DNA from 4 places in the Streptomyces nitrosporeus genome. Region 1 is predicted to be linked to each of the others. Evidence: riboswitches for the same ligand, from Rfam matches in the RefSeq annotation. Region 1 holds a riboswitch; each other region holds the start of a gene.

Region 1 (7,409 bases):
GCAGGACGCGGTAGACGGTGCGCAGGAGACTGGACTTGCCGCTGCCGTTGGGGCCCACGAGCCCGATGGTCTCGCCCGGACGGGCGGTCAGGGAGACGTCGCGCACCAGGTGACGGGCTCCGGCGGTGAGCGTGACGCCGTCGATGCTCAGTTCGGTCGCGGTCATGCCACTCCTCGGTCGGTGCCGCGCCGGGCGTCCCGGCGCATCAGCCACAGGAAGAACGGCCCGCCGCACAGGGCCGTGAGCACGCCGACGGGTATTTCCATCGGCGCGGCGATCGTCCGCGCGGCGATGTCGGCCCAGATGAGGAAGACCGCACCGCCGAGCGCCGCCGTCGGCAGTACCCGGCGGTGGTCCCCGCCGACGAACAGGCGCACGATGTGCGGCATCATCAGCCCGACGAAGCCGATCGGCCCGGCCGCCGCGACCAGCACTCCCGTGACGAGGGAGAGCACGACGAACAGGCGGGCACGGAACCGGCCCACGTCCAGCCCCATCGTGGTGGCCGCCTCCTCGCCGGCCAGCAGCAGATTCAGGTTGCGCGCCTGCACCATGAGGACGCCGATACCGAACAGCAGAGCCGTGCTCGGCAGCCACAGGGTGCCCCAGTCGACCCCGCCGAGGCCGCCCAGGGTCCAGGCGAGGACCGCGCGGGCCTCGTTGCCCCGGCCGGTGGTGAGCAGCAGCAGATCGAGGACCGCGGTGAGCACCGCCGCGACCGCCACCCCGGACAGCACCAGCCGTGCCGAGGTGATACGTCCGCCGGTGCGGGCGGTGGCGTACACGAGCAGGAGCGCGCCCAGGGCGCCCACGAAGGCGGCCACCGACAGGGAGACCGGCCCGAAGAGGGTGACCCCGAACACGATCACGGAGACCGCGCCGAGGGACGCCCCGGAGGAGACGCCCAGCAGGTACGGCTCGGCGAGCGGGTTGCGCACCAGGGCCTGCAGCGCGGTGCCGATCACCGCGAGGCCTGCGCCGGTGACCGCACCGAGCAGCACCCGCGGCGCCCGCACGTCCATCACGATGGTCTCCCGGGCCCGCGGCCAGTCCGGCTGCCGCCAGCCGGCGCCCAGCGCGTGCGTCACGATGTCCCACACCTGGCCGGGCGGCACCCGGACGGAGCCGATGGCGAGGCCCGCCGTGGCGGAGACGACGAGCAGGACGGCGAGTACGAGCAGCGTGACGGCCGGCCTCGCACGGCCCGGCCCTGACGCGCCGGCCTTCTGCCGCTGGACCGTCCGCTCGACGGACGTACCGGTGGCGGCCGCCCGGGTCACCGGAAGCTCGCGGGGTGCAGTCCGCGAGCCAGGTCCTCGACCGCGTAGGCCGAACGGACGCCGACCAGGGTAGCGGTCAACGGCAGAACGACGAACCGCTTGTTCCTGACGGCGGGTACGTCGGCGAGCGCGGGCCGGGAGAGCAGGAACTCCTTCTTCTCCTCCACGCTTCCGGCGCCCGCGTAGTCGTAGATGACGATGGCCTCCGGCTTGCGTTCGACGACCTGCTCCCAGGAGACATCGCCGAAGACGTCGTCGAGGCCGGCGAAGACGTTCTCGCCCCCGGCCAGCCGGATCAGCTCGGTACCCAGGCTCCTGCCGCCTGCGGTGAAGGCGCTCTTGTCGCCGCTGTCGTAGACGAAGACGGGAATCCTGGGCCCGCCCCCGGCCTTGGCGGCGGCCTTGCCGACGCGGTCCTCCAGGTCCGCGACCAGTTCGCCGGCCCGGCCGGGGACGCCGAAGATCTCGCCGATGGTGCGGATCTCGTCGTAGGTGTCCTTCATCGTCACCCGCTTCCTGCCGCAGTACTCACGGTTGAGGTGGGTGTCGATGCCGACGGCGGCGAACGCCTCGCGGGAGCGGCCCTCGTTCTCGGCGAATGCGCTGCCGTAGCCGCCGTAGACGAAGTCGGGTCCGGCGTCCAGGACCTTCTCGAACGACGGTTCCCTCTCCGCCAGTTCGGGGATCGCCTCGTAGTTTTTCTTCAGCTCGGGCAGGACGGCGGAGTCGGGGAAGGCCGTGCCGATCATACGGTCCTCCAGACCGAGGGCGAGCATGAGCTCCGCCGGGTGCTGGTGGATGGTGACCGCCCGCGACGGCGGCTCGTCGTACGTCGTCCTCACACCGCAGTTGTCGATGGTGACCGGGAAGCCCGCGGGCTCGCCCGCGGCGGCCTTCGCGTCCCCGGCGCTCCCGCCGGACGGACCGCAGCCGGTGGTCAGCAGCACGGACGAAAGAGCCATGGCGGCGGCTATGGCACGGAGGAACCCGCGCGTGCGGGCAGGGGTGAACAGCTGGGACACGTGAAGCCTCCTGGAGTCCGCGCTCCTCGGATCGGGCCCGCGACGGACCAGTGTCCTGACTCCCGGATCGACGTTCCCCCCGCCTTCCCGCGCGGTGCGCAGTGGCGTGTCGGAGGGGCGCTCCCCGGTCACAGTGGCGGGACCGTGCCGGATTCGCACCGGCTTCCTGTCTCCCGTCGCGGCGATGACCAGGTGATCCTACGTCGCCCCGGCCGACGGCAAAAGCGCGTGCGGTCCCGTCCGCACGCCCGGTGCCCGGCTCACGCCTCGCGGACAGCCCGGAGGACGAGACGCTCGGCGTTCTCGTCGTAAGGACGTCCGTCGAATCCGCCGAAGACCTCCACGCGCCCGAAGCCCGCCTCCTCGGCCATCCGCCGCAGCTCCACCGCGCTGTACACGAACCAGGTCAAGGTGGCCCGGGTCACCCGCTCGCCCCGGACCAGCACCCAGTCGCTGCGCAGCCGCGCCCACTCGTCCAGCACGGTGTCGGTCTGCACCATCACGTCGTCGCCCCGCCGCACCACCTTGGGCGGGGTGACCCTGCGGGCCAGGAGTTCCTTCCCGGCGAGGTCCAGGACGAGCGTGCCGCCGGGTGCCAGGCAGGTGTACATGGTGCGCAGCACGCGCGCGTTGTCGGCGGGATCCTCGAAGTACCCGAAGGAGGTGAACATGTTGAGGACGACGTCGAAGCGGCCCGGTGCCTCGTACTCGCGTGCGTCCGCCCGCACGTACGTCACCCTGTCACCGGCCGACCGCTTGCGTGCCCGGTCCAGCATGGCCGGGCTCAGGTCCACCCCGGTCACGCGGTGGCCGCGGCGGGCGAGCGGCACGGTGAACACCCCGGGCCCGCAGCACAGGTCCAGCACGCGCGCCCCCTGCGGGAAGTCCAGCAGGGGAGAGGTGTCCAGCAGCTCCTCGGCCTGCTCGTGGCGCTGCTCGGAGAAGAGGAAGTCATGGAACTCGGTCCAGAAGTCATCGTCCTGGAACCCGCCCGTCCGTGTCATCGCGCGTCAGTGCTCCTTCATGGTCGCCGTCGGGGACAGGGCGCCGCGCGGTGCGTCGGCGCAGTGTGAGCAGCAGAGGGGGGAGCAGCAGGCACTGGGCGGCTGCCAGCATCCAGAACCAGCCGGTGTGTCCGGCCCGTTCGCCGAGGCCGTACAGCTGTCCGCCCAGCACACCGCTCGCGCAGGCGCCCAGGCCCGCGGCCAGCCGCTGCTGACCGAAGACCACGGCATCGGAGCGGGGGCTGCGGCGCAGTGCCTCCAGGTCGTTCTTCAGGAACAGCACGATGTCGCCCAGGGTGATCAGCGCCCCGCCCGCCAGCAGCGCCGCCCGGGTGCCGACCGCCAGCACGGCCATGCCCGCCGCCAGGCCCGTGAAGCCTGCCGCGAGGGCGAGGGCGTACGGCATACGCCGGATCAGGCCGGAGGCGAGCGGCTGTACGACGATGACCAGCGTGAAGCAGAGCAGCAGCACCACGCTGTAGAACGCGCTGGAGGTGCGCTCGACGGCGTACACCGCCAGGAAGTGCTGGAAGTGGAAGTAGAGGTGGAAGGCGAGCGCGTTGGCGGCGAACGGCAGGACCGCCACCCCGGCCAGAAGACCCGGCCGGGCCGTGCCCCCCGATCCGGCGGGGTGTTCCCCCTCTCTTCCGGGCAGCCGGGCGTGTCCCGCGGTGACCGCGAGGAACAGCGCCGTGACGGCCGCGAACAGCCAACCGGGCGACGACAGGACGAACGGCCCGGCGACCAGCGGGCCGACGGCCATCCCGGCGTTGAGCGCCGCGTTGCCCGCGGACAGGAACGCCGGGCGGCGCTCGTCGTCGACGCCGTGCACCAGGTACGCCTTGTTCGCGGGCAGGTAGAGCGCGGCACCGCAGCACGTCAGGACCAGCGCCCAGATCGCGAGGGGCGGCCAGCGCAGGGCCAGCAGGAGTCCGGCGAAACCGGCGGTGCGTACGGCCAGCGCCCACAGCATCGTGCGGCGCAGCCCGATCCGGTCCGCCAGAGCTCCGCCGACGATGCCGCCGGAGAACTGCACGAGCGATGCCACGGCCAGGACGGCCCCCACCGCGCCGAGCCCCATCCCGAGCCGTTCGTGCAGGAACACCGACATGAACGGCAGGACCATGAAGCTGCCGAGCGGGATGAGGAACGAGCTGAGCAGGAGGAACCGCAGCGGGCCGGTGAGCGGGAACAGCGAGGCCCGCAGCCCCGGCCCCCGGGCGGTGCGCTCACCCACCGGGCGCCTCCCGGCCGGCCGGGACGGTGCGTACGCGCAGGACGTTGGCGGCCGCCACCGCGCGATGGGTGGCGAGTTCGGCGGTCTCCGCCTCCGCGTACACGATGCCCGCGTATCCACGGCTGTCGTCCAGGTGCTCGATGAGGTCGCCGGTCCGCCTGACCGGGTACCAGGCAGGTGTTCCCGGCATGCCGGTGAGCCGGTCGAGCCCGGTGACCCCGGCGAACACGCCGGGCGCGGCCGGATAGCCCAGGACGAAGGCGGCGGCCGGGCCGCCGGGCAGGTCCGTGTCCATCAGACGGGGGCGGCGGCCGAGAGCGGCCTCGACCATCGCCTCGTACACGTTGACGCCGAGCGCCCGGCACATGCTTTCCCCGACCAGCGCGCCACCGATCCGGGGGTTGACCTCCACCACCTCCGGGCCGTCGGCGGTCAGCACGAACTCCACGTGAGCGAACCGGTCGGTGTAGCCGATGGCGGCGAGCACCCGGCTGAGCCAGTGCTCCAGGGACGTTTGCCGCGGGGCCGGGAAGGCGACGGGGAAGGCGGTGATCTCCTCCCGGAAGTGCGGCTCCGGCGACATGAGGCGGCTGGAGACACCCAGCAGCCGGGTGCGGCCGTCCCAGGTGAGCGTCTCGGCGCTGTACACCGGGCCGGGGAAATAGGGTTCGGCGAACAACCGCCCCTTCAGGGTCCGGCCGGATGCCTCGGCGAGTGCCGCGCCGAGTTCGCCCTCGTTCCGCACCAGCCACACGTTCTGGCTTCCGGTGCCCGCCGTGTCCTTGAGCACGAGCGGCAGTCCCGCCTCCTCGATGAGCAGCCCGGGTGTCCCGGGGCCGGGGCCGGTGCCCGTGGCGGCCCTGCCCCGTGTGAGACCGGCATCGTGCAGCCGGTTGCGCACGGCGGCCTTGTCCCGGGTCAGCCGCAGGACGGCCGGATCGAGACCGGGCAGGCCGAGGCGTTCGGTGAGGCCGGCACCGGCCGGGGTCCAGGTGTCGGTGGAACTGATCAGGCCGCGCAGCCCCGGGGTGCGCCGGAGCAGACCGGCGGTCCGCTCCATGTCGAAGGTGTCGGTCACGACGACGTCGAGGGCGCCGGCGGGCAGCCGGTCCAGTTCGTAGGCGTAGTGGGCGGGGTCGCCGGTCAGCAGCAGCAGGCGCTCGCCGAGCAGGTCGGCGGCGCGGACCAGGCGGCCGAGACCGAAGGTCAGTGATTCCAGGCAGGCCACGGTCATGTCGCTCGTTCCTTCCGGTCCGCCGGCCAGGGAGCGCGCTGCCACGTCATCCTCGACCAGGGCATGGCCATCTCCTGCGGGCTGCGGACCTCGACGGGCTTCAGCGCGGCCGGTTCCAGGGCCTCGGCATGCCGAGCGAACACGCGTTCTGTGTAACGGTGTCCGGTGTCGGCCCCTATCACCAGGTGCAGCCGGTCGGGGTGGCGGCGGGCCTCGTACGCCGCCGCCAGGTAGCCGGCACCGGTGGACAGTCCGGCGAACACCGCGTGCTCGCGCAGCAGGGCGACGGCGCCGGACATGGCGTGAGTGAAGTCCAGCCAGTGGACGGTGTCGTAGAGGTGGTGGCGGACGTTGTCGAAGACGATCGACGAGCCGATGCCGGCGATGATCGCTTCGGGATCGTGGTGGTCCTGGCTGCCGAAGGTGACGCTGCCGAAGGGCTGGACGCCGGCCAGGCGCACGGAAGGGTCCCTGGTGCGCAGGCGTTCCACGATGCCGCCGGTCGAGGCTCCGGAGCCCACTCCGCCGACGACGGTCAGCGGTGTGGCGGGGAACTCCGCCGCGATCCGGTCGGCGACCTCGTGGTAGCCGAGGTAGTGGATGCCGTCGTGGTACTGGCGCATCCAGTGGTGGCCGGGGCGCTCGGCGAGGATCTCGCGCACCCGCCGTACCCGGAGCTCCTGGTCGAGTGCGAGGTTCCGCGACGGCTCGACCCGCTCCACCGTGGCACCGAGGATCTCCAGCTGGGTGAGGGTGGTGGAGTCGACGGTGGTGGACGCGACGATGTGGCACCGCATGCCGTACCGGTGGCAGGCCAGCGCGATGGCGTGGGCGTAGATGCCGCTGGAGCTGTCGACCAGGGTCTGGCCGGGACGGACCGTACCCCGTTCCAGCAGGTGGCGGACGGCGGCCAGGGCCGAATAGATCTTCATCGACTCGAACCGGAGCAGGACCAGGCCGTCGGTGAGCCGGACGAGGTCCGGTACTTTCAGGGCGTCGGTGATGTGGGGGTGGATCACCCGTAGCCTCCTCGGGCGAAGGTGCACTGGTGGCCGAGCGAGCGGAAGAACGCGGAGAGTTCGGACTTGACCCCGGCGCGTGGGCGCGAGGCGAAGAGATAGCCGGCCAGGCAGCCGGTGTGGGCGACGAAGACGCCGTCGGCGCCGAACCGTTCACGATGGGCCTGCAGGCTGCCGAAGGTCGCCTTGGGCAGCACCTCCTGGGACAACGCGGCGCTGACCGTCGCGGCACGGGCGACGGCGGCCGGGTCCCCCGAGCCGAAGCCCTTCACCAGATCGGTCAGGCACCGCCGGTACTCCTCGCCGCGGCGCCGGTAGTGGTCCAGCAGCAGGGGAGTGACGGCGGCGGTGTCCACCGTGCCGGGTTCGGTGACGTAGACGGTGTGGAAGCCGAGGCCCGGGCCCAGTCGCCGCACCACCCGGTGCCGGCCGCTGAGATACAGGGCGAACTCGTCGAGGAAGACACTGTCGGCGCGCTCGATGTCCGCCAGGATGCCGACGACCACGTCCGCGTCGTACGGCAGGGAGAAGACCCGGAACAGGCAGCGCAGCGTCGCCACGATGTCCGCCGTGGAACTGGCCATCCCCACACCCACCGGCAGTTCGGAGTGG
Region 2 (7,409 bases), 7.3 Mb from region 1:
GGGTGATCCGGGCGCTCGCGGGCACGGCGGGCGTGGCGATCGAGAACGCGCGCCTGTACCAGCAGGTGCGCGGCAGCAGTGAGCAGTTCCAGCGTCTGCTGCTCCCCCGGCTGCTGGACCTCGGCCCCTTCCAGGCGTGCACCATCTACCGGCCGGCGAACGCGCCGGGGCATCTGGGCGGTGACTGGTACGACGCCTTCAAACTGGAGGACGGTTCCTGTGTGGCGGTCATCGGGGACGTCATCGGCCATGACCTGGAGGCCGCCGCTTCGATGTCGCAGATCCGCAACATGCTGCGGGCCCTGTCGTTCGACGGCCGTACGCCCCCCAGTACCGAGCTGAGCCGGCTGGACCGGATCATGCTGGCCACCGGCGGCAACGCCGTGACCACCGCCTGTGTGGCCCGCATCGAGCCCGTGTACGAGGGGTGGATCATGCGCTGGAGCAATGCCGGCCATCCGCCGCCCCTGGTCCTGCTCCCCGACGGGCAGGTGCTCTACCTGGAGGCCGAGCCCGGCATCCCGCTGGGCGTGGATGCGGACATGCCCAGGCCCGACCACACCTACGCCCTGCCGCCCGGCAGTACCGTCGTCATGTACACCGACGGCCTGGTGGAGCGCCATGACGAGCCGCTGGACCGGGGGCTGGAGTCACTGGCGGCGACCGCCGGCCGGCACGCCGGGGACGGGGTCGACGATTTGTGCGCCGCCCTGGCCGACCACCATCCCGGGGACGGGCACGACGACCTGGCCGTGCTCGTCCTGCGGGTCCCGGGCCCGGGGTGCCCGGGCGGCGTCTGCTCCTCCTGAGCGCCCGGGGCCCTGCCGCCCCGACGACAAAAATGCCCGGTCCGCAATTGCGGACCGGGCATTGTGTCACGTACATTAAATGTTTCTGTGCGCCCACAGAAAAGGCCCCGCATCGGGGGCCTCACAAGAAACACGATATCCGGCAGGGAGCCGTCTTGTCAACTCGGGAACACGCCGAATTGCAGCTGGAGCAGGAATTCGTCAACCGGCTCTACGACCGTGTCGACGCGCTGCGCGGGGTCGCCGCCCAAGGCGTCGAGGACGCGTTGACACCGGTGGGGAACGGTCTGCAGGCACGTCTGGAGCGCGATGTGCGGGTCGCCGAACGCTCGGGGCTGCTGGCCGCTCTGAATGCTGTGGACGGCTCGCTGTGTTTCGGCCGTATCGACCTGGCCGGCGGGGAGACACATCACATCGGCCGCATCGGAATTCGGGAGGACGACGCCGAGCACACGCCCGTTCTGATCGACTGGCGGGCCCCGGTCGCGCGGCCTTTCTATCTGGCCACCGGGCATACGCCGATGGGTCTGCGCCGGCGCAGGCACCTCACCACCGAGGGCCGCACGGTGACGGAACTGCACGACGAGATCCTGGACATCGAGGACGGTGAGCGCACCGGTTTCGAGGACCCGAGCGGTGACACCGTGCTGCTCGCCGCGCTGAACTCTGCGCGCACCGGGCGCATGGGCGACATCGTGCGGACCATCCAGGCGGAACAGGACCGCATCATCCGGGCGCCGCACCGGGGGGTCCTCGTGGTGGAGGGGGGTCCCGGGACCGGGAAGACCGCGGTGGCGCTGCACCGCGCGGCCTTACTACTGTACGAGCACCGTGAGCTGCTCTCCAAGCGCGCGGTGCTGGTCGTGGGGCCCAACCCCGCCTTCCTGCGGTACATCGGCGAGGTACTGCCCGCGCTCGGCGAGACCGGCGTCATGCTGGCCACCCAGGCCGAGCTCTTCCCCGGTGTCCACGCGCGCGGAACCGATACGCCCCGGGCCGCCGCGGTGAAGGGCGGCGAGGAGATGGCCGAGGCGCTGGCCCTGGCCGTACGTGACCGCCAGCGGCTGCCCGAGCCCGGTGCGCCGCTGGTCGTGCCGCACGACGACGGCGACCTGGTGCTGGACCGGGAGATCGCCCGTGAGGCCCGGCGAGCGGCCCGTGAGACCCGGCTGCCGCACAACCTGGCGCGCCCGTACTTCGTGTTCCGGATCATCGACGCCCTCACCGCGCAGCTCGCCGACCGGATCGGGGCCGACCCCTACGGCGGCCCGAACTTCCTGGGCGCCGACGACATCGCCCAGCTCGGCAAGGGGGTCGCCGCCAGTGCCCGGGTGCATGCCGCGATCGGTGAGCTGTGGCCCGCCCTCACCCCCGAGGACTTCCTGGCGGACTATCTGGCCGACCCGGTGCACGTACCGCAGGAGCACGCCGACGCGATCCGCCGGGCGCCCGGTTCCGGGCGGTGGACCCCCGCCGACGTGCCGCTGCTCGACGAGGCGGCGGAACTGCTGGGCGTGGACGACAGCGCTGAGCGCGCCGCGGCCGAGGCGGAGCGCCAGGAGCGGATCGCCTACGCCCAGGGGGTGCTGGAGCTGTCGCGGGGGTCGGAGACGTACGAGTTCGAGGACGAGGAGTCCGAGGTGCTCGCCGCCCACGACATCGTCGACGCCGAGCGCATGGCGGAGCGCCACGAGGAGGCCGACCACCGCACTGCGGCCGAGCGGGCCGCGGCCGACCGCACCTGGGCGTTCGGCCACATCATCGTCGACGAGGCGCAGGAGCTGTCGCCGATGGCGTGGCGGCTGCTGATGCGCCGCTCCCCCACCCGCTCGCTGACCCTGGTCGGCGACCCAGCGCAGACCTCCGAGGAGGCGGGTGTCGGTGCGTGGGACCGGATCCTGCGCCCGTACGTCGGCGACCGCTTCGAGCATGTCCGGCTGATGGTCAACTACCGTACGCCCGCGGAGGTCATGGAGCTGGCCGCCCGGGTGCCGCGGGCCGAGGACCCGTCCTTCGAGCCGCCCGGCTCGGTGCGCTCCACCGGCGAGGCGCCGTGGATCCGGGACGCGGGCCGGGACCTGGCGGGCGCGGTGGCCCGGGCCGTCACGGAGATGACCCCGGGTGAGGGGCGTCTGGCGGTGATCGCCCCGCGCGAGTTGCACGAGGAGATCGCCGCCCCGCTCGACCACGTCACGGCGGGCGCCGAGCCCGATCTCACCCTGCCGGTGGTCCTGCTCGACCCGCGTCAGGCCAAGGGGCTGGAGTTCGACCACGTACTGGTGGTGGAACCCGGCCGGTACGGCACCAGCGATCTGTACGTGGCGCTCACCCGTGCGACGCAGCGCCTGGGTGTCCTCCACCGGGAGCCGCTGCCCGCATCGCTGCGCTGACGGCCCCCCGCCCGGCCCGGGACGCCCCCCGCGGTGTCCGTTCCTCCGGCGCCTGTCCCGGCGGTGCCTGTCCCAGCGCGGGCGGCAGCGGCTCGGAATGCACGATGTCCAGGCGGGAGACGGCCCGGGTGAGCGCCACGTACAGGCGGTTGAGGCCGCGGGGCCCCTCCTCGACGACGGCCGCGGGGTGCCGCCAGGGCGCCGGTGGCCGGCGCCCTGGCGGGCGCCTTCGGGCGCTGTCCCACCAGGTGGCGGGGGGCTTGTCCGAAGCGTCCGGAGCCAGTGGGATGGAGCTATGGAGAAAGCGCTTTCACCCTCGGCCGCCGATCCCGTGGCCCCCTTCGACCACCTCGATCACCGCTACCGCGGCGAGAACCCCGTCCGCACCCTCGGCCTCCTCTTCCGCCCCGATCGCGGCCGCCTCGCCCTGGCCGCACTCATCTTCGTGGTGAAGCACAGCCCGATCTGGCTGCTGCCGTTGATCACCGCCACCGTTCTCGACGTGGTCGTGGAGCACGGCCCGGAGTCGGGGATCTGGAAGTCGACGGGCGTCCTGCTGTTCATCCTCGTCATCAACTACCCGCTCCACCAGTGGTACGTGCGGCTGCTCGGCGGCAGTATCCGCCGTATGGGCACGAGTCTGCGTTCCGCGCTCTGCCGCCGGATGCAGCAGTTGTCCATCGGGTACCACTCCCGGGTCAGTTCGAGCGTGCTCCAGGCGAAGGTGGTCCGGGACGTCGAGGCCGTGGAGCAGATGGTGCAGCAGAGCTCCGACATGGGTCTCGGCGCCGTCGTCACCCTGGTCGGGGGGCTCGTCGTCATCGGGGTGCGGGTGCCCGAGTTCCTGCCCGTGTTCCTCGTCGTGGTCCCGGCGGCGGGCTTCCTCGTGATGAAGCTCCGCGCGCGGCTGCGCAGCCACAACGAGTCCTTCCGCCGCGAGGTGGAACAACTGTCCTCGCGGGTCGGGGAGATGACCGCGCTGATGCCCATCACCCGCGCCCACGGTCTGGAGCGGACCGCCCTCGGCCGGGTCGACGGTTCCCTGCGCCAGGTGTTCGCGGCCGGTCTGCGCCTGGACATGATCAACGGCCGCTTCGGTTCGCTGTCCTGGGTGATCCTCAACACGCTCGGCGTGCTGTGCCTTTCCGGTTCCGCCCTGGTGGCCTACCACGGCTGGATGGCCCTCACCCCGGGGGACGTGGTGATGCTGAGCGCCTTCTTCACCGTACTGACGGGGTCGGTCACCACGCTGCTCGGCCTGGCTCCGGTCCTCACCAAGGGCCTGGAGTCGGTGCGTTCGGCGGGAGAGGTGCTGCAGGCGCCCGACCTGGAGAACAACGCCGGCAAGGCGCGGGTGGAGAGCGTGACCGGCCGTATCGACTTCGAGGACGCCGGCTTCGCGTACGACGACGGGGAGCAGGCGGTCGACGGCTTCACCCTGTCCGCACGGCCGGGTGAGACCATCGCGCTGGTCGGTGCGTCGGGTGCGGGGAAGTCGACGGTGCTCAACCTGCTGATCGGTTTCATCCGGCCCACCTCGGGCCGGATCCTGCTGGACGGCACCGACATGGCCGGGCTGGACCTGCGGACCTACCGGCGCTTCCTCTCGGTGGTGCCGCAGGAGTCGATCCTCTTCGAGGGCAGCATCCGCGACAACGTCGCGTACGGCATGGGGGACACGGACGAGGAGACGCTGACGCGTGCCCTGCGCGACGCCAACGCGCTGGATTTCGTGTCGGATCTGCCGCACGGTCTCGACACGGTCGTCGGGGAGCGGGGCGCGCGGTTGTCGGGCGGGCAGAAGCAGCGGCTGGCCATCGCCCGCGCGCTGATCCGCGATCCCCGCGTCCTGGTGCTCGACGAGGCGACGTCCGCGCTGGACAACCGTTCCGAGGCCCTGGTGCAGGAGGCCCTCTCCCGGCTGGTGCACGGCCGCACGGTGTTCGTCGTCGCCCACCGGCTCTCCACCGTCCAGGGCGCCGACCGCATCGTGGCGATGGAGAACGGCCGGATCGTCGAGGTGGGTACGCACGAGGAACTGCTGACCACGGGAGGCGTGTACGCCGGGCTGCAACCCGCGCAGCCGAGGTGACGGCAGGCGGGGGCCGGGCCCGGGACGGCGACCGGCGGGGGGAGCGGCAGGGGACCGGACCGGGCCGGGATGACAGCCGGGCCCGGGGCGACGGCCGGGCAGGCCGGACCGGCCACCGGAACGCGCTTGTCACCACGCGGGCGCGGGCACTAGGGTCGCCACGCCTTGGTGAACGGGAAATCCGGTGTGATGCCGGTGCGGCCCTCGCCACTGTGATCGGGAAGTCCTGCTCCAGCCCTCACGGGCAGCCACTGGGTCCTTCGACCCGGGAAGGCGGAGCACGGGCGGTGGTACCCGCGAGCCAGGAGACCGGCCAAGGCGCTTCAACCATCCACGAGGTGCTGGAGAGGGTCTGCCGAGTCATGCACATAGCCGAGGGTTTTCTTCCTCCGGAGCACGCGATCGCCTGGGGTGTCGCGTCCGCGCCGTTCGTCGTCCACGGGGTGAGATCGCTCACCCGTGAGGTCAAAGAGCATCCGGAGAGCACCCTGCTCCTGGGTGCGTCGGGTGCCTTCACCTTCGTCCTGTCGGCCCTGAAACTCCCTTCCGTCACCGGGAGTTGTTCCCATCCCACCGGGACGGGGCTCGGGGCGATCCTGTTCCGGCCGCCCGTCATGGCGGTGCTGGGCACCATCACCCTGCTGTTCCAGGCGCTGCTGCTGGCGCACGGTGGTCTGACCACGCTGGGCGCCAACGTCTTCTCCATGGCGGTCGTGGGGCCCTGGGCCGGGTACGCCGTGTTCCGGCTGCTGCGGCGCTGCGGTGCCGCCCTGATGGCGGCGGTGTTCTCCGCGGCGTTCGTCGCGGACCTGTCGACGTACTGCGTCACCAGTGTGCAGCTGGCGCTCGCCTTCCCCGATCCGGGAAGCGGGTTCCTGGGGGCGCTGGGTACGTTCGGTTCCGTCTTCGCCCTCACCCAGATCCCGCTCGCGGTCAGCGAGGGGCTGCTGACGGTGCTGGTGATGCGTCTGCTGGTGCGGTCCAGCAAGGGCGAACTGACCCGGCTGGGCGTGTTCCTGACGCGCCGGGCGAACGGCGCGGGTACGGCCGCCGGGGCGGTGGCCCGATGACGAAGCACACGAAGGTCAACGCGCTGCTCCTGCTGGCGGTCGCCGCGCTGGCGGTGCTGCCCCTGGTCCTCGGGCTCGGCGACCACAAGGAGGAGCCGTTCGCCGGCGCCGACGCGGAGGCGGAGACCGCGATCACCGAGATCGACCCGGACTACGAGCCCTGGTTCTCCCCGCTGTACGAGCCGCCGTCCGGCGAGATCGAGTCGGCGCTCTTCGCCCTCCAGGCGGCTCTCGGCGCGGGGGTCCTCGGCTACTACTTCGGGGTGCACCGGGGCCGGCGCCAGGGTGCCGGGCCGGCGGGTCGGCAGAACGGCGCCGGCGGCTCCCGCCCCGGCGAGTTCTGATCCGGCCGTGCTGCCGATCGACGAGGCGGCGCACAGCAGTCGCTGGCGCCGCCGCCATCCCGTGGACAAGGCGGTCCTGGGCCTCGGTCTGACCGTGCTGGCCATCTCGCTGCCGGCCTGGCCGGGGGCGGCCCTGGTGCTGGTCACGGCGCTGGTGGTGCTGCTCGGCCCGGCGGGCGTGCCGGCCCGCCGGCTGTGGCGGGCCTACCGGGTCCCGCTGGGCTTCTGTGTGACCGGGGCGCTCCCTCTGCTGGTGCGGGTCGGCGGGCCCGAAGGGTTCGTCGGCCTGGCCGGCGGCGGGCCCCTGCGGGCCGGGGAGCTGCTGCTGCGGACCTCGGCCGCGTCCCTGGGCGTGCTGCTGTTCGCCTTCACCACCCCGGTGTCGGACCTGCTGCCCCGGCTGGTGCGGGCCGGGGTGCCCGCACCGGTCGTGGACGTCGCTCTGGTGACGTACCGGATGAGCTTTCTGCTGCTGGAGTCGGTACGCCGTGTCCGGCAGGCGCAGGCCGCGCGGCTCGGGCACACCACGCGGGCGGCGGCCTGGCGGTCGCTGGGCGGGCTCGGCGCCACCGCTTTCGTCCGGGCCTTCGACCGGGCGGCCCGGCTCCAGTCGGGGCTGGCGGGGCGGGGGTACGACGGGACGCTGCGGGTCCTGGTGCCCGAGGTCCCGGTGTCCGCCCGCTTCCTGACGGGCAGTGCGGTGC
Region 3 (7,409 bases), 2.4 Mb from region 1:
CGACATCCGGGAACTTGTCGCCGCCGAGGGCGGTGTCGAGCTTCTTGGCCTTGTCCGCCCACTGCTGGTACTGGACGTTGACCTTGACCTTCGGGTACTTCTTGTTGAACTGCGCGTTGACGTCCTTGACCAGTTCCGGCCAGGTGCTCTGCGCGTCCACCATCAGCCAGACCGTCAGGCTCTCGCTGCGGTCCTTCGGGTCCTTCGCAGCGTTGTCGTCGTTTCCGTCCCCGCCACACGCCGCGAGACCGGTCATCATCGCTGCGACGCCGACCGCCGCCATGAGCTTGCGCTTCATGCCACACCCTCCTCAGGGATACCAGCAACCCCCCGCCCACCGCGAAGACGTACGCCTGGTACTGCCTGTGGGGCTGGGATCTGGTCTTTAATGGTTTAGACCAGTACCGGGAGCTTGGCCTAGACCTTTAGGGGTGTCAAGGGTGTATAAGAAGTGCACTCGCGTCCGTTATAGGACCGACATCTAAGGGAGGGCGACGAGCCGTGACCGGACCGTGCCACCATGTGAGCCGCGACAGACGGAGGAGCCGGTGACGGCAGCGACACAGCAGTCGGGAAGGCGGGCCATGGGTGCCGACGGGGGCAGTACCACCAGTGAGACGGGGGTGGCCACGCGCACCGCGCGCGTACCGAAGTACTACCGGCTCAAACGGCACCTCCTCGACATGACCGACACCATGCCGCCCGGTACGCCGGTACCCCCCGAGCGGACCCTGGCGGCCGAGTTCGACACCTCGCGCACCACGGTCCGCCAGGCCCTCCAGGAACTCGTCGTCGAGGGCCGGCTGGAACGCATCCAGGGCAAGGGCACCTTCGTCGCCAAGCCGAAGGTCTCCCAGGCGCTGCAGCTCACCTCGTACACCGAGGACATGCGCGCCCAGGGACTGGAACCCACGTCCCAGCTGCTGGACATCGGCTATGTCACGGCGGACGACACGCTCGCCGGCCTGCTGGACATCACCGCCGGCGGCAGGGTGCTGCGGATCGAGCGGCTGCGGCTGGCGAGCGGCGAGCCGATGGCCATCGAGACCACCCATCTTTCGGCCAAACGCTTCCCGGCGCTGCGCCGTTCGCTGGTGAAGTACACCTCGCTGTACACCGCCCTGGCCGAGGTCTACGACGTACGCCTCGCGGAGGCCGAGGAGACCATCGAGACCTCGCTGGCGACCCCGCGCGAGGCGGGCCTGCTGGGTACGGACGTCGGCCTGCCGATGCTGATGCTGTCCCGGCACTCGATCGACGGGCGGGGGGAACCGGTGGAGTGGGTGCGCTCGGTGTACCGGGGCGACCGCTACAAGTTCGTGGCCCGGCTGAAGCGGCCCCTCGACTGAGGAGCCGCCCGGCCGGAGGACAGCTCGGCCGGGAGTCCGCTCGGCCGAGGAGCCCCTCGGCCGGGAGGCCCCGGCGGGAGGGGGGCCCGCGAGCCGGGCGCCCTTCCGCACGGCCCTCCGGCGCCGAATGGCCTGAAGCGGCTCCTTGACAGGACGATCCGCCGCACATCGATCCCCTCGCCCCGGCGGGGGGATCGGTCGTTTCCCGCCCGGGTGAACCTCCGCCCCCCGGCGGCCGTGTTCCCTGCGGGCGCAGGGAACGGAGGGGCGTGCCGGGACCGTTGCAGGACCGCAATGCGGACGAGGGGTGACGGTGGCCGGAGACCTCCCCTAGATTTCCTGCGCGTTGCCACAGGCGATCGACGAGGGGACGGAGAGCCATATGCCGGAAGAGAACGACGCGAAACCACCAACGGTGACACCCATGAGGGTGGTGATCGCCCTGTGTCTCATCGCTCCGTTCGTCGCGATGCTCTGGGTGAGCTCGTACGCGAAGATCGAGCCGACCTTCATCGGCATCCCGTTCTTCTACTGGTACCAGATGCTCTGGGTGCTCGTCTCGGCCCTGCTCACCATGATCGCCTACAAGCTGTGGCAGCGTGACCAGCGTGCCCGCAAGGGGGGTGCGTCGGCATGAAGGACGGCGTGAACGGCGTCGCACTCGCCGTCTTCATCTTCTTCTTCCTGGCCGTGACGGTCATGGGGTTCATGGCCGCGCGCTGGCGCAGGGCCGAGAACGAGGCCACCCTGGACGAATGGGGTCTGGGCGGCCGGTCGTTCGGCACCTGGGTCACCTGGTTCCTGCTGGGCGGCGACCTCTACACGGCGTACACCTTCGTCGCGGTCCCGGCCGCGATCTACGCGGCGGGCGCCTCCGGCTTCTTCGCCGTCCCGTACACGATCCTGATCTACCCGCTCATCTTCACCTTCCTGCCGAGGCTGTGGTCGGTCTCGCACAAGCACGGTTACGTCACCACCTCGGACTTCGTGCGGGGCCGTTTCGGCTCCAAGGGGCTGTCGCTGGCGGTCGCGCTGACCGGCATCCTCGCCACCATGCCGTACATCGCGCTCCAGCTGGTCGGCATCCAGGCCGTGCTGGACGTCATGGGCGTCGGCGGCGGCGAGACCACGCACTGGTTCGTCAAGGACCTGCCCCTGCTGATCGCCTTCGCCGTGCTCGCGGCCTACACCTACTCCTCCGGGCTGCGCGCCCCGGCGCTGATCGCGTTCGTCAAGGACGGCCTGATCTATCTGGTGATCGCGGTGGCGATCATCTACATCCCGATCAAGCTGGGCGGCTTCGACCAGATCTTCGACGCGGCGAGCAAGGCGTTCGAGGAGAAGAACGAGGCGGCCGGCAAGCCGGTGGCCGGACTCGCACCCGGCGTCTCCGGCCAGTGGGGCTACGCCACGCTGGCGCTCGGCTCGGCGCTGGCGCTCTTCATGTACCCGCACTCCATCACGGCGACGCTCTCCAGCCGCAGCCGCGAGGTGATCCGCCGCAACACCACGATCCTGCCGCTGTACTCGCTGATGCTGGGGCTGCTGGCCCTGCTCGGCTTCATGGCGATCGCCGCGGGCATCAAGGTCCAGAACGGCCAGCTCGCCATCCCCCAGCTGTTCGAGAACATGTTCCCGGACTGGTTCGCCGGTGTGGCCTTCGCCGCCATCGGCATCGGCGCCCTGGTACCCGCGGCGATCATGTCCATCGCCGCGGCGAACCTGTTCACCCGCAACATCTACAAGGACTTCCTGAAGCCGGACGCGACGCCCGAGCAGGAGACGAAGGTCTCCAAGCTGGTCTCGCTGCTGGTGAAGGTCGGCGCGCTGGTCTTCGTCCTCACCATGGACAAGACGGTCGCGATCAACTTCCAGCTGCTCGGCGGGATCTGGATCCTCCAGACCATGCCGGCCCTGGTGGGCGGCCTGTTCACCCGCTGGTTCCACCGGTGGGCGCTCATCGCCGGCTGGGCGGTCGGCATGATCTACGGCACCGTCGCCGCCTACAACGTGTCCTCCCCGACCCAGCCGCACTTCGCCGGGTCCTCGAAGGAGATCCCCGGCATCGGGGAGATCGGCTACATCGGTCTCACCGCGTTCGTGCTGAACGTCGTCGTGGTGGTCGTCCTGACCTTCGTCCTGAACGCGGCGAAGGCCCCGGCCGGCATCGACGAGACCTCGCCGTCGGACTACACCGCGGACGTCGGCGACCCGGGCGTCAAGGCGGAGCTCCCGCCGGCCACGGCGGGCGCCCCCGGCGGCCACTGACCCGCCGGTCCGTCCACGGCGGATGCCCGTCGCACCCCCTCCCGGGGCGCGGCGGGCATCCGCCGTCCCGGCCCGGAAAACCCCGGGCGGCTCCGGCCGCCCCACGGCACACTGCCCCGCATGGACGTAACCATCGAACGGGTGCACCCCTCGCGGTACGCCGCCCTCGGCGAGCTCACCGCCCTGGCCTATCTCGACGAGGGCCTGCTGGACCTCGGCGCCGACGACCCCTATCTGGAGAGGCTGCGGGCCGTCGCGCGGCGGGCCGAGGAGGCGGAGGTGCTCGTGGCCCTGGACGAGGACGGCACGCTGCTGGGCGGCGTGACCTACACCGTGGCCGGCGGGCCCTGGGCCGACATCGCCCGCCCCGGCGAGGCCGAGTTCCGGATGCTGGCCGTCTCCCCCGGGGCCCGTGGCCGGGGCACCGGCGAGGCCCTCGTACGGGCCTGTATCGACCGGGCGCGGGCCGCTGACGGCGTCAGGGCACTCGTGCTCTCCAGTCAGCGGGCCATGCTCGGCGCCCACCGCCTCTACCGGCGCCTGGGCTTCGTCCGGACCCCGGAACGCGACTGGGCGCCGATGACCACCGGCACGCTGCTGACGTTCCGTCTGGAGCTGTGAGCCTTCCCCCGGCACACCCGTACACAACATGTGGGGGCTGTCCTGACGGGCAGCCCCCACATGTATGCTCGTGCTCGCTGTCGCCGCAGGGGAATCCGGTGTGAATCCGGAACTGTCCCGCAACGGTATGACCGGTGTGCTTTCGCGCACCCGCAAGTCCGAGGACCTGCCGGCAGCGCGTCCGGCTCGACCGAACCGGACGCCCTACGTCCGGGCCTCGCGGAAGGCCGGTGGACGCCGTGCGCGGTACGCCCCTGCCGGGGCCGCCGGCCTGCCCGGCTGCCCCTGTCCCCGCCGGCCCCGAGCCGAGCGAGGACAGCCCCCGTGAGCATCGCGCCAGCCGACCCTGTTTCCGTCCCGGATCCGGCCCCCCCGGCAGGGCCCGGGGCCGGAGCCGCCCCCGACGCCCCCGGTGCCGCCCTGCTGCGGACCCTGACCGCTCTCACCGCCGACCTGCCGGACACCGACCCGGGCCGGATCGCCGCGGCGGCGCTCCGCGGCCGCAGCGCCCACGCGGACGAGGACGAGCTGCGCTCCCTGGCCACGGAGGCCGCCGCCGGGCTGATCCCGGAGGACCCGTCCTACTCCCGGCTGGCGGCCCGGCTGCTCACCCGCTCGATCGCCCGGGAAGCCGCGGGCCAGGGCGCGGTGTCCTTCTCCGCGTCCGTCGCCGTGGGCCACCGCGAGGGTCTGATCGCGGACCGTACGGCCGGGTTCGTCACCCGGCACGCCGCCTTTCTCGACGCGCTGGCAGGCCGGGCGCTCGCCGACGGCGCCGACGACCGCTTCGGCTACTTCGGCCTGCGGACGCTGTACAGCCGCTATCTGCTGCGCCACCCGCTCACCCGCGAGGCCGTGGAGACTCCGCAGTACTTCATGCTGCGTGTGGCCTGCGGGCTCGCCGAGGACGAATCCGAGCGGGCGCTGGACGAAGTCGCCTCGCTGTACGGCCTGATGAGCCGGCTGGACTACCTGCCGTCCTCCCCCACGCTCTTCAACTCCGGCACCCGCCATCCGCAGATGTCCTCCTGCTACCTGCTGGACTCGCCGCTGGACGAGCTGGACTCGATCTACGACCGCTACCACCAGGTGGCCCGCCTCTCCAAGCACGCGGGCGGCATCGGTATCGCCTACTCCCGGGTCCGGGCGCGCGGTTCGCTGATCCGGGGCACCAACGGCCACTCCAACGGCATCGTGCCGTTCCTGAAGACGCTGGACGCCTCGGTCGCCGCGGTCAACCAGGGAGGCCGGCGCAAGGGGGCCGCCGCGGTCTACCTGGAGACCTGGCACGCGGACGTCGAGGAGTTCCTGGAGCTGCGCGACAACACCGGCGAGGACCAGCGGCGCACCCACAACCTGAACCTGGCCCACTGGGTCCCCGACGAGTTCATGCGCCGGGTCGAGGCGGACACCGCGTGGTCGCTGTTCTCCCCGGCGGACGTCCCCGAGCTGACCGACCTGTGGGGCGGGGAGTTCGACACCGCCTACCGGGCCGCCGAGGCGAAGGGCCTGGCCCGTAAGTCGGTTCCGGCACGTGAGCTGTACGGCCGGATGATGCGGACCCTCGCCCAGACCGGGCAGGGCTGGATGACCTTCAAGGACACCGCCAACCGCACCGCCAACCAGACCGCCGAGCCTGGCCGGGTGGTGCACTCCTCGAACCTCTGCACGGAGATCCTGGAGGTCACCGACGACGGCGAGACGGCCGTCTGCAACCTGGGTTCGGTCAACCTCGGCGCGTTCGTCGCCGACGGCACCATCGACTGGGAGCGGCTGGACGCCACCGTCCGCACCGCGGTGACCTTCCTCGACCGGGTCGTCGACATCAACTTCTACCCGACCGGGCAGGCCGCCCGCTCCAACGCCCGCTGGCGCCCGGTGGGCCTGGGCGCGATGGGCCTCCAGGACGTCTTCTTCCGGCTGCGGCTGCCGTTCGACTCCGCCGAGGCCCGCGCCCTCTCCACGAAGCTGGCGGAGCGGATCATGCTCGCCGCCTACGAGACCTCCTGCGACCTCGCCGAACGCGCGGGTCCGCTGCCCGCCTGGTCCGCGACCCGCGCCGCCCGCGGGGTGCTCCACCCCGACCACTACGCCACCGAACCGGCCTGGCCCGAGCGGTGGGAGGCCCTGCGGGCGAGGATCGCGCGGACCGGGATGCGCAACTCCCTGCTGCTCGCCATCGCCCCGACGGCGACGATCGCCTCGATCGCCGGGGTGTACGAGTGCATCGAGCCGCAGGTCTCCAACCTCTTCAAGCGCGAGACGCTCAGCGGTGAGTTCCTCCAGGTCAACGCCTACCTGGTGGAGGACCTCAAGCGGCTCGGCGTCTGGGACGCCCGGACCCGGGAGGCGCTGCGCGAGTCGAGCGGCTCGGTGCAGGGCTTCGGCTGGATCCCCGAGGACGTACGGGCGCTGTACCGCACGGCCTGGGAGATCCCCCAGCGCGGCCTGATCGACATGGCGGCGGCCCGTACGCCCTACCTCGACCAGAGCCAGTCGCTGAACCTGTTCCTGGAGACACCGACCATCGGCAAGCTCTCCTCGATGTACGCGTACGCCTGGAAGCAGGGTCTGAAGACGACGTACTACCTGCGTTCGCGCCCGGCGACCCGGATCGCCCGCGCCGCCTCCGGCGGCGCCCCGGCCACCGCCGCCGTCCCCGTACAGCAGGCCCCCGCTCCCGACGCGGACGCGGTCGCCTGCTCCCTCGAAAACCCCGAGTCCTGCGAGGCCTGCCAGTGATGAGTACGTCCAAGAACAAGAACCTGCTCGACCCGGGCTTCGAGCTGACCCTGCGCCCCATGCGCTACCCGGACTTCTACGAGCGCTACCGGGACGCGATCAAGAACACCTGGACGGTGGAGGAGGTCGACCTGCACTCCGACGTCGCCGACCTCGCCAGGCTCTCCCCGGGCGAGCAGCACATGATCGGCCGGCTCGTGGCGTTCTTCGCGACGGGCGACTCGATCGTCGCGAACAACCTGGTGCTGACGCTGTACAAGCACATCAACTCCCCGGAGGCGCGGCTGTACCTGTCGCGCCAGCTGTTCGAGGAGGCCGTGCACGTCCAGTTCTACCTGACCCTGCTCGACACCTACCTGCCCGATCCCGAGGACCGGGCGGCGGCCTTCGCCGCGGTCGAGAACATCCCGTCGATCCGCGAGAAGGCGC
Region 4 (7,409 bases), 6.0 Mb from region 1:
GACCTCCACCCGCTCACCGGTGTCCCGCGACGCCGCCACCTCGACGGTCAGCCCGAACCGGTCCAGCAACTGCGGCCGCAGTTCGCCCTCCTCGGGATTCATCGTCCCGACCAGCAGGAACCGCGCCGCGTGCCGTACGGAGACACCCTCGCGCTCCACATACGAAGCACCCATGGCCGCGGCGTCCAGCAGCAGGTCCACCAGATGGTCGTGGAGGAGGTTGACCTCGTCGACGTACAGGATCCCGCGGTGCGCGTCGGCCAGCAGACCCGGCTCGAAGGCCTTCACGCCCTCCGAGAGGGCCCGCTCGATGTCGAGCGCCCCCACGAGCCGGTCCTCCGACGCGCCGACCGGCAGCTCCACGGTCCGCGCGGCCCGCGGCACACCGGGACCGTTCTCGTGGGGCCCGTCCGGACACGCCGGATCGGGCGCCGCGGGATCGCACGAGAAGCGGCACCCGGCCACCACGGACACCCGGGGCATCAGCGCGGCGAGCGCCCGTACGGCGGTGGACTTGGCGGTGCCCTTCTCCCCGCGTACGAGGACCCCGCCGACGGCGGGACTGACGGCGTTGAGCAGGAGCCCGAGCCGCAGATCGTCCTGCCCGACGATCGCGGTGAAGGGATAGGGCGTACTCACGGTGCCTCCTCGGTCGTGTGCGCTTGTGTCACGGCGTGCCCCGGCCCGGCCCCCGTGTCCCGGGCCGCCTGTCCGGGCCCGTCCGGTCCGGTTCCCGGCGCCCCCGGCGGGACGAACGGCAGTCCCGCCGGCGCCCCCGTGTCGATCAGCCGCCACAGCGCGTCCGTGTCGGCGTACCGCTCCACCAGGTCGCCCAGCCGGTCCAATTGCTCCTCCCGCAGCGCCGCGAAACACGTGTCCGGGGCCACCGCGAACCGGCGTCCCGCCACCCGCGCCACCTCCGTCAGGAACGCCCGCCGGAAACCGTCGCTCTCCAGCGACCCGTGCCAGTGCGTCCCCCACACGGATCCCACCCGGCACCCGTCCAGGAAGGGCTCACCGCCCCGCACGTCGGCGAGGCCGTGATGGATCTCGTATCCCTCCACCGTCTCGCCGAGCGCCGATCCCACCGGCCGGGCCAGCACCTTCTCCCGGCCGAAACGGATCCGTACCGGCAGCAGCCCGAGCCCCTCGACCAGCCCGGCCTTCGACTCCACGTCGTCCTCGATGCTCTCGCCCAGCACCTGGAAGCCCCCGCAGACACCCAGCACCGGGCGCCCCTCCGCGGCCCGCCGCGCCAGGGCGCCGGCCAGCCCCCGCTCCCGCAGCCAGGCCAGCGCCTTCACCGTGCCCCGGGTGCCCGGCACCACCACCAGGTCCGCGTCGGCGAGCTCCTCCGCCCGGTCCACGAACCGCACCACCACACCCGGCTCGGCGGCCAGCGCGTCCACATCGGTGAAGTTCGACATCAGCGGGACCGCGCACACCGCGACCCGCAGCACCTCCTCGCCGACCGGCGGCGCCACCACCGACTCGCGCACCGCGCCGCGCAGCGACACCCGCAGCCCGTCCTCCTCGTCGATGCCCAGCCCGTGGGCGAACGGCAGCACCCCGTACGTCCGCCGCCCGGTCAGCTCACGCAGCATGTCCAGGCCGGGCTCCAGCAGCGAGACGTCCCCCCGGAACTTGTTGACGAGGTACCCGGCGACCAGGGCCTGGTCCTCGGGATCCAGCAGCGCCGTCGTCCCGAAGAACGAGGCGAACACCCCGCCCCGGTCGATGTCCCCGACCACCAGCACCGGGAAGCGGGCGGCCCGCGCGATCCCCATGTTCACGATGTCCGTACGCCGCAGGTTGATCTCCGCCGGTGACCCCGCGCCCTCGCAGATCACCGCGTCGTACGTGCTCCGCAGCTGCTCCAGGCACTCCACGACCGTCCCGAACAGCGACTCCTGGTGGCCCCCGTGATAGCCGCGCGCGCTCATCTCCCCGACGGGCTTCCCCATCAGCACCACCTGGCTGGACCGGTCCCCGCCGGGCTTCAGCAGCACCGGGTTCATCAGCACCGTCGGCTCCACCCGGGCGGCCTGCGCCTGCATCGCCTGGGCGCGGCCGATCTCCGCGCCCTCATGGGTGACGAAGGAGTTCAGCGACATGTTCTGCGCCTTGAACGGGGCGACCTTCACCCCCCGGCGCACCAGCCACCGGCAGATGCCCGCCGTCACCACACTCTTGCCCGCGTCCGACGTGGTCCCCGCGACCAGCAGTCCGCCACTCATGTCCGCTCCTTCCCCGCCGCCGTGCGCGCCCGTACCCTCCCCGGGCGCGCGGTCATGTATCCCACCGCGAGCCGCCCGGCCACACACACCCCCAGGGCCAGCGCACCCACCCGGCGCGACAGCCGCACCGCGCGTTCGACATCCGCCACCCGGACCTCACGCCCGGCCTCCCCGTTCAGCACCGGCCGGTGCTCGACCCGCCCGCCGTACGCCAGCGTCCCGCCCAGCCGTACGCCGAGCGCACCCGCGAAAGCCGCCTCGACCGGGCCCGCGTTGGGGCTCGGATGGAGACCGGCGTCCGCCCGCCAGGCGCGTACCGCCGCACGGGGGCGCCCGCCCGCGGCCACGGCGAGCGCGGCGGTGAGCCGGGCGCCGGGCCAGCCGGCCAGGTCGTCGAGACGGGCCGAGGCCCAGCCGTACCGCCGGTACCGCGGCGACCGGTGGCCGACCATCGCGTCCAGGGTGTTCACCGCCCGGAAACCGGCCAGCCCCGGCACCCCGCCCAGGGCGCCCCAGACCAGGGCGCCCACCACGGCGTCGGAGGTGTTCTCGGCGACGGACTCCACCACCGCACGCGCGATCTGCGGCCCGTCCAGCGCCTGCGGGTCCCGGCCGCACAGGCGCGGCAGCCGCTCCCGGGCCAGGTCCAGGTCACCGGCGGTGAGCGCGTCCCCGACGGCCCGGGCCTCACGGCCCAGCGAGGTGCCCCCGACGACGGACCAGGCGGTCACGGCGGTCAGCGCCACAGCCGCGGCGGGACGGCCGCGCACGGCGCGGGCGGCGAGCGCCGCGGCGCCCACGGTGCCCCCGGCGCACAGCAGCGTGTGCAGGGCACCGGCGCCGCGGTGATCGCGCCACAGCCGCTTCTCGACGCCCGCGGCGGCCCGCCCGAAGGCGGCGACCGGGTGGCCCCGCCGGGGGTCACCGAGCAGCAGGTCACCGATCAGGCCGGCGGTGGCGCCGTACGCGAAGATGCGGTCGGCTCGCACGGATCAGCCCGCCGTCGCGCCTCGGAGGGACGGCGTCACGGGGGGCGGGGGGAACGGCGCACGGCGGCCGGGCATGGCAGATGTCCTCACTCAGGGTCCGCGCCCTGGTTCGACGTGACGGCGACGAGAGTCTCCTGGCTTCCGGATCCGCGCTTCCCCCGGCCTTCCAGCCCGCGGTGGCGGGCCGTGACTTCCGTGTGGGGGAGTGCTCCCCGGTGACAGTGGCGGGACCGCGCCGGATTCGCACCGGCTTCCTCTCCTGTCGCCGTAAATGGCTCCGGCAGTCCACCACGCCCCGTGAGCGCCCGTCAACCCGGCGCTGACCTGCGAGGCCGTGGCGTGGGCAGACGCACACGGGCCCGTACGCACCTCAGGTGCGTACGGGCCCGTGCGGAGACAAGGGGCGGGGGACCGTCAGGCGACGATCAGATAGATCCCGTAGGCGACGGCTGCCACGCACAGGGCGAAGCAGGCGTACGCCCCGGTGCGGACCAGTGCCGCCGGCCCGCCGTCGCGCGTGGCCGACGCCTGCTTGGCGAGGCCGACGATGCCGAGGGTGAACAGGCCCACCAGGGCGACGGTGACCACGAGACTGACTCCGAAGACGGAGCCGAGAGCTGCCCAGTCGATGTTCATACGGATCTTTCCTTACACCGTGGCCGGACGGGCCGGGTCGGCCGGGATCTCGGCGGTGGGGGGCGGGGCCGGGATGGTGGCCTTGAGGTCGGCGACCGCGGCGTCGGTGGGCGGCGGGCTGACCGCCGCGATGGCGGTGGTGACGACGCCCGCGGGCTCGGCGGCGAAGCCGTCGTCCTCGCTCGCGGTGACGTTGGTGTGGTCGACCGGCTTGCGCCGCGACAGCAGCCAGATGGCACCGGAGCCCGCGACGAGCAGCACGGCCACGACGGCGACGCCCCAGCTGCCCTGCTTGGTCAGGAGCTCCGCGCCCGCGCCGACCAGACCGGCGGCCGGCAGCGTCAGACCCCAGGCGACGAACATCCGGGTCGCGGTGGACCAGCGGACCGTGCCGCCCTGGCGTCCGAGACCGGCACCCATCACCGCACCGGAGCAGGACTGCGTGGTGGAGAGGGAGAAACCGAGGTGGGAGGAGGCCAGGATGACCGTGGCCGCACTGGTCTGGGCGGCGAAGCCCTGCGGCGGCTTCAGGTCGGTCAGACCGCTGCCCATGGTGCGGATGATGCGCCAGCCGCCGAGGTAGGTGCCCAGCGCGATGGCGATACCGGCCGACGCGATGACCCAGACCGGCGGGTTGGAGCCCGGGGCGAGCACCCCGCCGGTGACCAGTGCCAGGGTGATGATGCCCATCGTCTTCTGGGCGTCGTTGGTGCCGTGGGCCAGCGAGACCAGGCCCGCCGAGGCGATCTGCCCCACGCGGTAGCCCTTGGCCGTCGACTTCAGCTGCTCCTCGTCGGTGATCTTCCGGTTGATCCGGTACGTCAGCCGCGTGGCCAGCAACGCGGCCACACCGGCGACGAGGGGAGCGGCGAGCGCCGGCAGCAGCACCTTGGTGACGACGGTGCCGCCGTTGATCGAGGACCAGCCGGCCGACATCACCGCGGCGCCGATCAGACCGCCGAAGAGCGCGTGGGAGGAACTGGAGGGCAGGCCGACCAGCCAGGTCAGCAGATTCCACAGGATGGCGCCGACGAGCGCCGCGAAGATGACCTCGGTTCTGAGGCCGTCCTCGTCGACGATCCCGCCGGAGATCGTCCTGGCGACCTCCACCGACAGGAACGCGCCTACCAGGTTGAGAACGGCGGACATGGCCACCGCGGTCTTGGGCTTGAGAGCGCCGGTCGAGATGGTGGTCGCCATCGCGTTGGCGGTGTCATGGAAACCGTTCGTGAAATCGAACACGAGAGCTGTTACGACCACGATCGCAAGCAGCAGCGTGATGTGTTCCATTTACCCAGGCAATCGTTCGACGTCATTGGCAGTTTGAACGTAAGCATGCTGGGTGAACGGAAGATGAACTGGGCAGGGCGCTGCGGTGACCCCAAGCGTGTGCGGACATTCCGTTTGAGCCCTCCCGAGGTCACGGCACCCTCCCGGGGCGGCGGTGGCGCAAGCCTTTACCGGGCTTTGGCGAACTCTTGGCCCCGGCGGGGCGGAGCGTCCGAAGCCGTGAGGCAGCTCACCCGGCCCGCTTCGCGAGAGGTCGTTAGGATTCCCCCTCATGAGTGACGGCGTGGCGGGCGACGCGGTTGACGGAGGGCTGGGGGCGGCCGGCGGGGACGCCGTCGGACGGGCCTGGAGCGAGGTCGTGGCGACGGCCCGCAGGACGGCCGCCGAAGGGCTGGTCGTCGGCACCTCGGGCAACGTCTCCGCACGCGTCGGCCCGGTCGTGCTGGTCACACCCAGCGGTGTCCCCTACGACCGGCTCGGCCCCGGCGACGCGGTCGGCGTCGACCTCGAAGGCCGCCAGGTCCTCGGCACGCTGGCCCCGACCAGCGAGGTCCCCCTCCACCTCGCCGTCTACCGGCACACCTCCGCGACCGCCGTCGTCCACACCCACGCGGTGCACGCCACCGCCGTCTCCACCCTCCTCGACGAGGTCCCGCCGGTCCACTACGTCACCGCCCTGCTCGGCGGCACCGTCCGCACCGCCCCCTACGCCCGCTACGGCACCGCGGAACTCGCCGCCCACATGCTCGAAGCCCTCCGCGACCGCACCGGATGCCTCCTGCGCAACCACGGGACGGTCACCTACGGAGACACCCTCGACCAGGCGTACGAGCGCACCGCCCAGCTGGAGTGGATGTGCCGGCTCTGGCTCACCGCCGCCTCCGTGCCGGGCCGCAGCCCCTCCCTGCTCACCCCCGCCCAGCTGCACGACGTGCAGGAGGCCCTCAAGGACTACGGCCAGCGCGGCTGACCCCCCGGGGCCGCGGCCGCGAAGCGGCCCGTCCGGCGGGTCCCCAACGGCCGTGTCCGCTGGCAACGCCGTCCGGCGCCCGCGAGACTGAGGCGATGCGCCCGGCAAAAGCGACGGCAGCGGCCGTCACCACGATCCTCGGCATCGGCACGGCTGCGGTCGCGGCCGGCCGGTACGCCAGCGACGCCGCCCTCGGGGCCGGTACGCCGCACCCCCTCCCCGGAGACCGCAGGCTCACCGTGCACGCCACGGCCGCCGGGCAGGTCACCCTGACCCGCTCCTTCGCCGCCCTGCGCCCCGGTACCTACGGGCTGGCCGGGCGGGACGTCCACGCCGTCGTCGGCCCGGTCCTCGAACACGGCCCGGACGGCTCCGCCGACACCGTCGTACGCCGACTGGAACGCGTCACCCGCGGCAGCCTGGAACCCGGCGCCAAGGTCCGCATGACCCCGCAGCTCCACCACGGGGACCCGCTCGACGCCGTGGGCATCGCCTACGAGGACGTCGAGATCCCCGGGGAGCTGGGCATCCTGCCCGCCTGGTTCGTCCCCGGCGACCGCGACACCTGGGTGATCACCGTGCACGGCCTCGGCACCACCCGGGAGCACCCGCTGAACGTGCTGCCCTTCCTGCGCTCCCAGCAGCTCCCCGTCCTGGACCTGGCCTACCGGGGCGACGACGGCGCTCCCCGCTCGCCCGACGGCCTCGCCCACCTCGGCGCGTCCGAATGGCGCGACCTGGACGCGGCCATCCGTTACGCGGTGCGCCGCGGGGCCAGGTCCGTCGTCGTCCACGGCTGGTCCACCGGCGCGTCGATGGCCCTGCACACGGCGGTCAACTCGGCGCTCCGCGACCGTATCGGCGGACTCGTCCTGGACTCCCCGGTCATGGACTGGCAGGTCACCCTGCGCGCCCTGGCCGCTGCCCGCGGCGTCCCCGCCGCGCTGCTGCCCCTCGCCGTCCGCGCCGCGCAGGGCCAGACCGGCCTGCACGGGGTCCGGCTCCTCGACACCTCGGTGCCGGCCGCCCTGCACGCACCGACCCTGGTCTTCCACGGGCCCGACGACACCCTCGCCCCCTGGCAGCCCTCCCGGGACCTCGCCGCCCTCCGCCCCGACCTCGTCACCCTGCACGAGGTGCGGCAGGCTCCGCACGGCGCGATGTGGAACGCCGGACCGGACGCCTACGAGGAGACCCTCCGGCGCTTTCTCACGCCCCTGATGTGAGGTGATGGGAGGGAACAGCCCGTTTGGTGACGGCCCCCGGCCCCCCTCCGCACACCCGGGA

What was found. Region 1 has a riboswitch for cobalamin ahead of CP967_RS00305 (ABC transporter substrate-binding protein). Riboswitches for the same ligand answer to the same signal wherever they lie in the genome.
Region 2: it holds a riboswitch for cobalamin, as region 1 does, so the genes downstream of both, CP967_RS32940 (energy-coupling factor ABC transporter permease) here and CP967_RS00305 (ABC transporter substrate-binding protein) in region 1, are expected to answer to the same signal.
Region 3: it holds a riboswitch for cobalamin, as region 1 does, so the genes downstream of both, CP967_RS10825 (ribonucleoside-diphosphate reductase subunit alpha) here and CP967_RS00305 (ABC transporter substrate-binding protein) in region 1, are expected to answer to the same signal.
Region 4: it holds a riboswitch for cobalamin, as region 1 does, so the genes downstream of both, CP967_RS27000 (cobalamin biosynthesis protein) here and CP967_RS00305 (ABC transporter substrate-binding protein) in region 1, are expected to answer to the same signal.

What each region holds. Positions count from the first base shown of each region.
Region 1 is NZ_CP023702.1:67,305-74,713, reverse strand. Features, by position in the region: gene CP967_RS00315 (ABC transporter ATP-binding protein) at 1-166, opposite strand, end outside; gene CP967_RS00310 (FecCD family ABC transporter permease) at 163-1,281, opposite strand; gene CP967_RS00305 (ABC transporter substrate-binding protein) at 1,278-2,243, opposite strand; cobalamin riboswitch at 2,352-2,472, opposite strand; gene CP967_RS00300 (class I SAM-dependent methyltransferase) at 2,564-3,307, opposite strand; gene CP967_RS00295 (MFS transporter) at 3,276-4,544, opposite strand; gene CP967_RS00290 (ATP-grasp domain-containing protein) at 4,537-5,778, opposite strand; gene CP967_RS00285 (cysteine synthase family protein) at 5,775-6,797, opposite strand; gene CP967_RS00280 (GHMP family kinase ATP-binding protein) at 6,794-7,409, opposite strand, start outside.
Region 2 is NZ_CP023702.1:7,396,899-7,404,307, reverse strand. Features, by position in the region: gene CP967_RS32960 (PP2C family protein-serine/threonine phosphatase) at 1-809, shown strand, start outside; gene CP967_RS32950 (HelD family protein) at 989-3,199, shown strand; gene CP967_RS32945 (ABC transporter ATP-binding protein) at 3,495-5,291, shown strand; cobalamin riboswitch at 5,441-5,623, shown strand; gene CP967_RS32940 (energy-coupling factor ABC transporter permease) at 5,654-6,361, shown strand; gene CP967_RS32935 (energy-coupling factor ABC transporter substrate-binding protein) at 6,358-6,705, shown strand; gene cbiQ (cobalt ECF transporter T component CbiQ) at 6,713-7,409, shown strand, end outside.
Region 3 is NZ_CP023702.1:2,496,109-2,503,517, forward strand. Features, by position in the region: gene CP967_RS10800 (sugar ABC transporter substrate-binding protein) at 1-298, opposite strand, end outside; gene CP967_RS10805 (GntR family transcriptional regulator) at 585-1,349, shown strand; gene CP967_RS10810 (DUF3311 domain-containing protein) at 1,732-1,986, shown strand; gene mctP (monocarboxylate uptake permease MctP) at 1,983-3,617, shown strand; gene CP967_RS10820 (GNAT family N-acetyltransferase) at 3,738-4,238, shown strand; cobalamin riboswitch at 4,303-4,426, shown strand; gene CP967_RS10825 (ribonucleoside-diphosphate reductase subunit alpha) at 4,563-6,980, shown strand; gene CP967_RS10830 (ribonucleotide-diphosphate reductase subunit beta) at 6,980-7,409, shown strand, end outside.
Region 4 is NZ_CP023702.1:6,113,067-6,120,475, forward strand. Features, by position in the region: gene CP967_RS26990 (putative cobaltochelatase) at 1-639, opposite strand, end outside; gene CP967_RS26995 (cobyric acid synthase) at 636-2,237, opposite strand; gene CP967_RS27000 (cobalamin biosynthesis protein) at 2,234-3,226, opposite strand; cobalamin riboswitch at 3,355-3,482, opposite strand; gene CP967_RS27005 (hypothetical protein) at 3,641-3,862, opposite strand; gene CP967_RS27010 (inorganic phosphate transporter) at 3,875-5,152, opposite strand; gene CP967_RS27015 (class II aldolase/adducin family protein) at 5,424-6,122, shown strand; gene CP967_RS27020 (alpha/beta hydrolase) at 6,218-7,348, shown strand.